2 regions of the uncultured Spongiibacter sp. genome follow, and region 1 is predicted to be linked to the other one. Evidence: predicted binding sites of a transcription regulator. Region 1 holds the regulator's gene; the other holds the start of a gene.

Region 1 (4,618 bases):
GGAATAGCGCGAACGCTTGAGGTCTGGTAGCCGATGCCAGAATAACCGATGCCGTTAATAGAGGTAGACACAGACTGAACCACTGATGCCGAGCCTGGCTGCTCGTTTACACCATTTTTAAAGTCGCCTTTACACAGTGCCTTGCCTTTAAAGTAGCCGTAGGTGCCCGATACCGAGTTGCGACCGAACATTTGAATATCGCGCGCCGACCACGACCCATCCATGCCGAGCTGACCCCAGCGCTGGATATTTTCCGGGTGGCCACACTTGCGAGTGCTTGAGAAAACCGCATCGACTTCGGCGATGGTCATCCCCTCAATGGGGTTGTCCTTGTGGACAAACACCGCCAGGGCGTCAATAGCCACCGGAACCGCAACGGGTTTGTAGCCATATTTCGCTTCGAAGGCTTCGATCTCTTTGTCCTTCATCTTGCGGCTCATTGGCCCCATGTTTGAAGTGCCTTCTGTCAACGCCGGGGGCGCAGTAGAGGAACCGGCTGCTTGAATCTGGACGTTAACGTTTGGGTAAGCGCGTTTGAAGTCTTCGCTCCAAAGCGTCATCAGGTTTGCCAGGGTATCTGAGCCAACGCTGGAAAAAGTGCCCGATACACCCGCCGCTTTTTCGTACACAGGCAGCGCCGGATCAACTTCAGTGGCTGCCGCCACCCACATAGAGGAAAGGCCAAATGCGGCCGCCATCAGACATTGCTTCAGTTTCACAGGTATCTCCCGATCAATAAAATTGGTAACACGGCTGTCATTTTAGCGGCGCTAGATGACGGATTTATTACAATGAGAAATCAGTTTACCCGAGTGATTAATGAACGTGGAAATAAACAACTGAACGTACTGCCATGCCCCGGCTGGCTGGAGATTTTCATCTCGGCCCGGTGGCGCAACAAAACATGTTTCACGATCGCCAAACCCAAGCCTGTACCGCCGGTATCGAGGGAGCGACTTTGATCAACCCGGTAGAAACGCTCGGTTAGACGGGGAATGTATTGCGGCTCGATACCAATCCCGCTGTCCTGCACTTCCAAAACACCGTGGCTGTCATCCTGGTACCAACGCAGCACAATTCGGTCATCCTCGGCGGTGTAGCGCGCGGCGTTTACCGCCAGGTTAGACAGCGCGCTGCGTATTTCCGTCGCCTGCCCTTTCAGGGCAATGGCATCGTCACATTCGATGTCAATCTGGCGGTTGCCCTTGGCGGCCGCCAGGGCTTCTTCGCGCACCATTTCCATCAGCGGGCGGATGCGTATTACTTCATGCTCGCTGGCTTGAGGGACGGATTCCAGTCGCGACAAGAGCATTAAATCTTGAATGAGGTGATGCATGCGACGAGACTGCCGCAGCATTTGATCGATGGCGCGATCCCAGCGCGGGTTGTCGCCACCGTGCTCAGAAAACGTCTCCAGGTAACCATTGATCACCGTCAGTGGCGTGCGCAACTCGTGCGACACATTCGCGACAAAATCTTTGCGCATTTTTTCGAGACGGTGGGTTCGCGTGACATCGCGAGCAAACAGTAAACGGTTACCCTCTGCGAAAAAGCTGATGCTTAAACTGAGCTGTATCTCGCTGTTTACCGGCGACGCCATTTCAAAGGGCATGGCGTATTTTTCTGCTTCGTAGTAGGCAACAAAATTCGGGTTGCGCACTAAATTCAGCAGCTGCAAGCCGACATCTTCATCCCTGCGCAGCCCCAGTAGATCCATCGCCGCATCGTTGCACCATTCGATGTTGCCGTGACGATCCAGCATCACCACAGCATCTGACATCGATGCAAACGATGAATGTAAGTAATCAATAATTGCTTGTAACTGATCACGATCTCCCGAAGCATGCTTCTGCATATCGTAAATCGTGTCGAAAATTTGACCCCACATGCCAATTGCCTCTGGCGGCTCGGTACCCAAGCCTCTATATAACCAGTCGCTCAGTCGTTGAAGTTGCCATAGCAGCCAGGTGCATATCACCGCTGCAACGATAAAAACGGGCCACACTCCAAGGTCGAACGCTGTTGCAAACACTGCCGCCGCTGCCAATGGCAGCACTACGCGAACAAGCTCCGTCTTCCAGCCGTAATACCGCATAGAGCAGCGCTAGGCGCTCACCCCCGTTGCGGAAAAACGGTAGCCAGTACCGCGAACGGTTTGAATCAGCTGCCCGAAGTCTCGCTCGCCGGTCAGCAGCGCTTTGCGAAGCCGGCGAATATGAACATCTACCGTGCGCTCTTCAACATAGACATTGGTGCCCCATACCTGGTCAAGCAGTTGACCACGGCTATAGGCACGCTCTTGGTGGGTCATGAAAAACTTCAGTAATTTAAACTCGGTGGGCCCCATATCCAAAGGCTCACCATTGGCAAACACGCGGTGACTGGCGGGGTCGAGTTTGAGGCCATCCACCTCAATGGTCTCTTCCTGCTCAGGCGAGCTGCCGCGGCGCAACACTGCCTTGATGCGCGCCATTAGCTCTCGGGAAGAAAACGGCTTCGTAATATAGTCGTCGGCACCGACATCCAGGCCCTGAACACGGTTGTCTTCATCGTCTTTAGCGGTGAGCATGATCACCAGCATATCCCGGGTTAAATCTTCCCGGCGCAAGCGGCGCAGCAGCTCAATACCACTGGTGACTGGCATCATCCAGTCCAGCAGTACCAGATCCGGGCGCTGATCAACAATAATTCCGTGCGCTTCCTGCGCGTTGCTCGCTTCGATGCAGTCGTAACCGGCAAGCTCTAGCCCTACGCGGATCATCTCGCGAATGGCGGCTTCGTCATCGACGATGAGGATGGTCTTTGTGCTCATGCTCTTCCCTTGTAGCCTGTGGATGCTTGAGCCTGCATTAAAACGGCCTTTAATGACAATTATATGACAACGACTCGATCAAGGCGCCAGCCGTTGCCCCCAATCTTAGTCGAAAACGACAGTTTTATTACCGTGCACTAACACCCTGTCCTCAAGGTGGTTGCGAAGCGCGCGTGCCAGAACGCTCTTTTCAACATCCTTACCCAAACGCACCAGATCATCCTTACTATGGCGATGCGACACCCGAATGACGTCCTGCTCGATAATCGGGCCTTCATCCAGCTGCTCAGTGACGTAGTGGCTAGTGGCACCGATCAATTTTACGCCGCGATCATAGGCCTTCTGGTAGGGGTTCGCGCCAATGAAAGAAGGCAAAAAGCTGTGGTGAATATTGATCATTCTGCCGCTGTAAGCACGGCAAAACTCCGGGGGAATAATCTGCATATAGCGCGCCAGCACGACACAATCAGCGGCATAACTTTCGGTTAGCTCCTGAATACGAGCGTGGGCCGGCGCCTTGTTTTGAGGGTCGACCGGCACATACTCAAACGGAATTCCATGCCACTCGACCATGCTGCGCAAGTTCTCGTGATTTGAGATCACACAGGGAATATCACAGTACAGCTCGTCGCTATGCCAGCGGTGCAATAAATCTGCAATACAGTGTGAGGCATGGCTTGCCAGAATCACCACCTTGCGCCGCCGCGCTGAGTCGACCAGCTCCCACTCCATGTCATAGGCCTGCGCCAAGGGCGTAAATGCCTCGCGCACTGCCTCGGCACCGATACTCAGTGAATCGGCTTTAATCTCATTGCGCATGAAAAACCAATTGCTGTCAGCATCCGCGTGATGATTGGCTTCGGTTAGCCAGCCCCCCTGGTCGGCGACAAATTGACTCACTTTGGCGACAATGCCAACGCGGTCTGGACAACTGGTGATCAAACGGTAGGTATGTTCCATCTTTACAACAACATCCTTGCAAAAAAATCTTAACCCTTGTTCAGTATTGCCCGCACTGCCTGAGGCAGGTCTGCGGGAAGCACAACGGTCTTGGCATTGTCGGACGCTGACAACTGACGCAGCGAGTCAGCGTATTTTTCACCCAGCAGATACAGCACGGGCAATTCATCACCTTTAACGGCCTCCGAAACCAACTCAATCGCTGCACCGCTGGCCTTAGCCAACACCACTTCCGCCTGGGCGTCGCGACGCGATGCTTCCAGACGCCCCTCAGCTTCGAGGATCGCAGCCTGCTTCTCACCTTCGGCCTTGGTCACCGCCGCGCGACGTTGACGCTCTGCCGCGGCCTGTTCTTCCATGGCACTTTGCATGGTGGGAGATGGATTAATGTCTTGGATTTCCACCGTTTTAAGTGTGATCCCCCAGTCGGAAATATCGTCTGAAATCCCCGCTTTGAGCTTGGCCTTGATTTGCTCCCGCGACGACAGGGCCGAATCCAACGACATTTCGCCTACAATTGAACGCAGCGCAGTCTGTACTAGGTTTTGGATGGCAATAGTGTAATTCTCAACACCGTAGACAGCCTTCTCAGGAGAAACGATATTTATATAGGCCACCGCGTTGGCAATAATCACCGCATTGTCTTCAGTGATGACCTCCTGGGAGGGGATATCCAACACAATATCCTTGGTTGTTAGGCGATAGGCCACTTGATCAACATAGGGAATAATAAAATTCAAACCGGGGTTCAAGGTGCGGTGATATTTACCCAGGCGTTGCACAATGTGTTTGTAACCTTGGGGAACGGTCTTCACCCCCATCGACAGCGTGACCACAACCAATACA
Region 2 (4,618 bases), on a different contig from region 1:
AGATATTCCAGAGATCGTCTCCTACCACTTTGGCCCCGATGCAAAACTGTATCGCGGCAATGCCGACTACGCGTTAGTGGCTGAGTTTCGCTGCGAGGCTGACTTAAAAACCTATGTTACTCACCCCAGCCACCAGCGCTTTATGAAAGAGGTGGCAAGCCCCATTCTCGACACCTTCCAGTCGGTACAAATTGAGTTCTAAATAGGCCGATATAAACCAGTTTTAATCATAAAAAAGGCCGCTGTATGCGGCCTATCGAACATCAGCAATTGTCGTTAGCTCAATGCCTTCGCCAGCGGACGATCCACTCTCACTTTGAACGGCATTTGAATTTCATAGGTAACGCCTGCCACGCGGGTTGGAATGGGCGAACCGGGTTCCAATTCCGGCGGCAACAAGCCTAAAGGACGGCTGCGCTGCCCGGATACGTATAAGCGGTCCCCAGTGGGGGCAATGGCAATGCCGGTCACCTCGGTAAGGTTAGGGTTGCCGGGAAGCTGTAACAGCGGAATGGTGGTTCGGTCCGGCAACAGCACCATGCAGCGCATAAAACCGCCGTCTTCCACCACCAGCATTTCACCGTCCAGCGTCATGGCAATATTGTCCACCCCCGTCAGCGGCTCTTCGGCATTGTCGAAGGGGGAGCCTGCCACGTCATCGCGAGGGGCGTAGATGCTCTCGATGGTTTCGCCGTCAATATCAATGGCCCAGATATTGTCGTCACTCTTCGTGGAAAAGAAGATAAAGCCATTGAGGTACCAAACCCCTTCATTGCCTCCAAAGATCGTGGCGTCGACCTCACCCACCGTAGCAGGCTGAGCGCGGCCGTCGTCAATGGCATCGTTCCATACAATCGGCGTCGGGCCAGCACGCGCGGCATCAATGCCGGCAGGCACATACAGCACCTGCAGTTTTCCGGCAGCCATGTCGGGGCGTTCATTGGCTACCGGCCAGCTGCTGCTCGTCCAGGCGGTGCGGTAAAAGCGGTCGGTTTCGGTGTCGATATCTTCGGTGTGGTAAATCGCTCGGCGCTCGGCATCAACCGCCACCATTTCGTGGGCTTTGCGGCCGAAGCACGGCAGCTCAACGGCCTCGCCGCCGTCGCGAAGCGGGCTGCACTCAAACATCTTACCGTCCCAGATTTCCTCGCCGTTAATCCAGGTTCCCCAGGGGGTGGCGCCGCCAGAGCAATTCGTGGTGGTACCGCGCTGGCAGGGGTAGGCATCGACAAGATTACCCGCCGCATCAAAACGCAAGGCACTGACCCCGCCGCCGAAAAATGGCGGCAAGAACGCGGCGGTATCGCGGTCTAGATTGCGTCGGAATTCACCAGTCGGGTCCTGGTCGCGGATCGTTGTCAGGTCGCGCGCTTCGGAGTTACTAACATAGATCCAGCCACCGTCGTCGGTTCTGAATGTGCCGCCGCCATCGGGGTCTGAATGCCAGAAGAACAGCGGGTCAACACTGGGCACCGGCGGCTCGCCAAATACCGCCAACTGACGGGAGGTGAACCCCAGAGGCAGGCGAATGCCGTCGTCATTGGGCTCTTGCAGAGGGCCTATGTTGCGAAATTTACTGGAGAACGTCGCACTACCATTGCTGCTGGAACTGGACGAACTGCCACCACAGGCGGTCAACCAGCTTGCCGTGGCAACACTGCCTGCCGAGAACAACAGGTTGCGCAGAAATAGTCGCCGCGACCAGCCCTTGCGCTCCGCTTCTTTAAGTAATGGATTCATCCAACCTTCCCCTCTAGTTTTCTAACTACTATTTTCTACTACTTGTATTTTCTATTACTAGGCCGCAGCGCCCAGCGCTGAAAAATGGCGACCGTGTGACACCGAGATGACAACCCCATAGGTTTTAGCATAGTTATATGACAGCGAGATAACATTCCGGGCTGACCCTCAGGCCAGCAGCGCCTCTGCACGCAACAGCTTACGCACCCAGCGGTGGGCGAGATCATGGTCCAGGCGCGGATGCCACGCTGCGGCGACGGTGATCGACGGCATCGTCGCCGCAATCTTTACCTCACTCAGCGGGCCAGACATTACCGATAACAGCCGGCGCGGGATCATCGCGATGAGATCGCTGCCCGACAGCAAACTCGGCAACACCGCAAAATTGGGCAGCGTAACCGCCACTTTGTCGAGTAACGGCGAGTGATGCAGGTCGCGGAATAGGCCTCCCTCAAAAGCAAACCCCGTGGGCGAAACAATGACATGGTCATAACCCAAAAACGACTCTGCGGAGGCTTGCTGGTCTGCCAGCGGGTGCCCCTGCCTTGCCGCTGCGATGTAAGGGTCGGTAAAAAGCTCTTCGCTGGAAAAGTCCGCCGGCAGGGCCTGCGGAAAACTCAACATCAGATCCAGGTCGCCGTCACGAACGCGCTCGGCAGCCGCCTTGCTGTCCAGGTCGAACAGGGCAACTTTTACCTTTGGCGCGAGGGTGCGAATTCGCTGAACCAGCGGCACTAACAGGGCGATTTGCAGGTAGTCATTCGCGGAAACCGACAGTGTGAATTCAGCTTCCTCGGGGACAAATAGCGGCGGCGCGATCAACTGCTGAGCATCGCTGAGTAATTGTTTGATGGCAGGCCGCAGTGATTCAGCACGGGAGGTTGGCGTTAACCCCCGGGGGTTGCGCACAAACAAGGGGTCGTCGAACAAATCGCGCAGTTTTTGCAATGTGTAGCTGACACTCGGCTGGGTGACATGCAACCGCTTTGCCGCCTGAGAAACACTGCACTCATCCAGAAGCACATCCAGCACCTTCAGGGCATTCAAGTCGGCCTTCAAGATATTGTTCATTTTTATATCTTTTATAAAATTTAATAATTTGATTTATACCATGTGCATTTCTATAGTCCAGCCACGCTCCACACCTCTAGCCTTTTTGGGAGTCGACGATGTCCTCGCGCAGCCAACATGCCTCAATTTGCCGAATGTGCCACGCCGCCTGTCCGGTCATTGTGGAAATGGAAGATGGCCTGCCTGTTAAGGTGACTGGCAACAAGGCCAGCCCGACCTATCACGGGTTTTGCTGCAGTCGCGGCCAGGCCTCGGTGGAGCATATTCGCCACCCCGACCGCTTGCTGCACTCGCTGAAACGCATGCCCGATGGCCGTTTTGAGCCCATCGCAATTGAACAGGCAATGGACGAAATTGCCGAAAAATTGCAGGCCATCGTCGACCAACACGGGCCTCGCGCACTGGCCGCTTACTTCGGCACTTACTCCGGCCCCTACCCCGCCGCCGGTACGTTGCTCGGCTCACTGGTGGCTTCGCTCGGGTCACCAATGATTTTTGCCAGCGCCACCATTGACCAGCCAGGCAAAGATATCGCCAACGCCATGCTCGGCCACTGGAAAGCCGGCCCCCAGGCCTTTGCCGACTCCGATGTTTGGCTGATGCTTGGCGGCAACCCCATGGTGACGATTGCCGGCGGCGTGCCCAGTCAAAACCCCGCGCGACGCCTCACCGACAAGATCAAAGATGGTATGACGCTCATCGTGATCGACCCGCGCAAAACCGAAACCGCCGCGCGCGCACAAATTCACCTGCGCCCAACGCCCGGCGAAGATGTCGCGGTGCTGGCGGCAATGCTGCATGTCATCATTAAAGAGCAGTTATACGACGACGCCTTTATTACCGAAAACGTGAAAGGCTTTACCGAGCTGAAAAATGCCGTTGCCCCCTACACCCCAGAACATGCTGCTGCGCGCGCCGACGTTCCCGCTGAGCAAATTACCAATGCTGCTCGGGTATTTGCTAAGGCTAAGCGCGGGGTAGCGACGGGCCTAACCGGCGCCAATATGTCCGGCCACAGCTCGCTGACCGAATATTTACTGCTGTGCCTGAACACCCTGTGCGGCCGCTTCGTGCGCGAGGGCGAGCCCGTCGCCAACCCCGGTGTACTGCTGCCGCGGGCAACACCCATTGCCGAAGCGGCCGACCCCGCCCCCTATCACAATGTTGGCGAAGCATTGCGCGTGCGCGGCCTTTCGCAGAGCGCGGCAGGCATGCCCACCGCGGCATTAGCAGACGAGATTTTGCTGGAAGGCGAAGGCCAGGTGAAGGCGCTTATCGTCAACAGCGGCAACCCCGTGGCGGCCTGGCCCGACCAGCAGAAAACCGTGGCGGCGATGAAAAAGCTCGAGCTGCTGGTTCACGTGGATATCAAAATGTCAGCCACCGCCAAACTGGCCGACTACATTATCGCCCCAAAAGTCAGCTACGAAGTGCCGACCATTTCGCTCGCCGTCGAGCACCTGGAAAACTTCTCTTACCACTGGGGGCTATGCGAGCCCTTCGGCATGTATGCCCCGGCGTTGATGGACACACCCGAGGGCTCCGACTTAATCGAGGAGTGGGAGTTTTATTACGGCCTGGCCCAGCGTTTAGGCATTGGGCTATTCAGCTTCCCAATGCAATCGCGCACGGCGACGGTGCGAGAGGAGCGCGACTTTGTGATGCTGGATATGGACAACAAACCCAGCAGCGACGACATGCTGGAGCTGTTGTGCAACCGCTCTCGCATTCCCTTGGATGAAGTGAAAAAGCACCCGAACGGCGCGCTGTTCCCTGAAAAAATTGTCGCGGTCGCCAAGCGCCCCGA

The links. Region 1 encodes PhoB, which activates phosphate uptake and scavenging genes when phosphate is short. Its sites were predicted from a motif close to TGTCATAAANNTGTAACA; they were not measured.
Region 2: ABNS66_RS11120 (alkaline phosphatase PhoX) is a predicted target of PhoB. The motif match lies at 1,835-1,852, and genes of this name have one in related genera.

What each region holds. Positions count from the first base shown of each region.
Region 1 covers NZ_CAXGPO010000019.1:2,956-7,573, reverse strand. The annotation lists gene ABNS66_RS10000 (phosphate ABC transporter substrate-binding protein PstS family protein) at 1-719, opposite strand, end outside; gene phoR (phosphate regulon sensor histidine kinase PhoR) at 800-2,095, opposite strand; gene phoB (phosphate regulon transcriptional regulator PhoB) at 2,105-2,812, opposite strand; gene purU (formyltetrahydrofolate deformylase) at 2,918-3,772, opposite strand; gene ABNS66_RS09980 (SPFH domain-containing protein) at 3,802-4,618, opposite strand, start outside.
Region 2 covers NZ_CAXGPO010000024.1:15,221-19,838, forward strand. The annotation lists gene ABNS66_RS11115 (Dabb family protein) at 1-202, shown strand, start outside; gene ABNS66_RS11120 (alkaline phosphatase PhoX) at 277-1,740, opposite strand; gene ABNS66_RS11125 (LysR family transcriptional regulator) at 1,909-2,811, opposite strand; gene ABNS66_RS11130 (molybdopterin-dependent oxidoreductase) at 2,910-4,618, shown strand, end outside.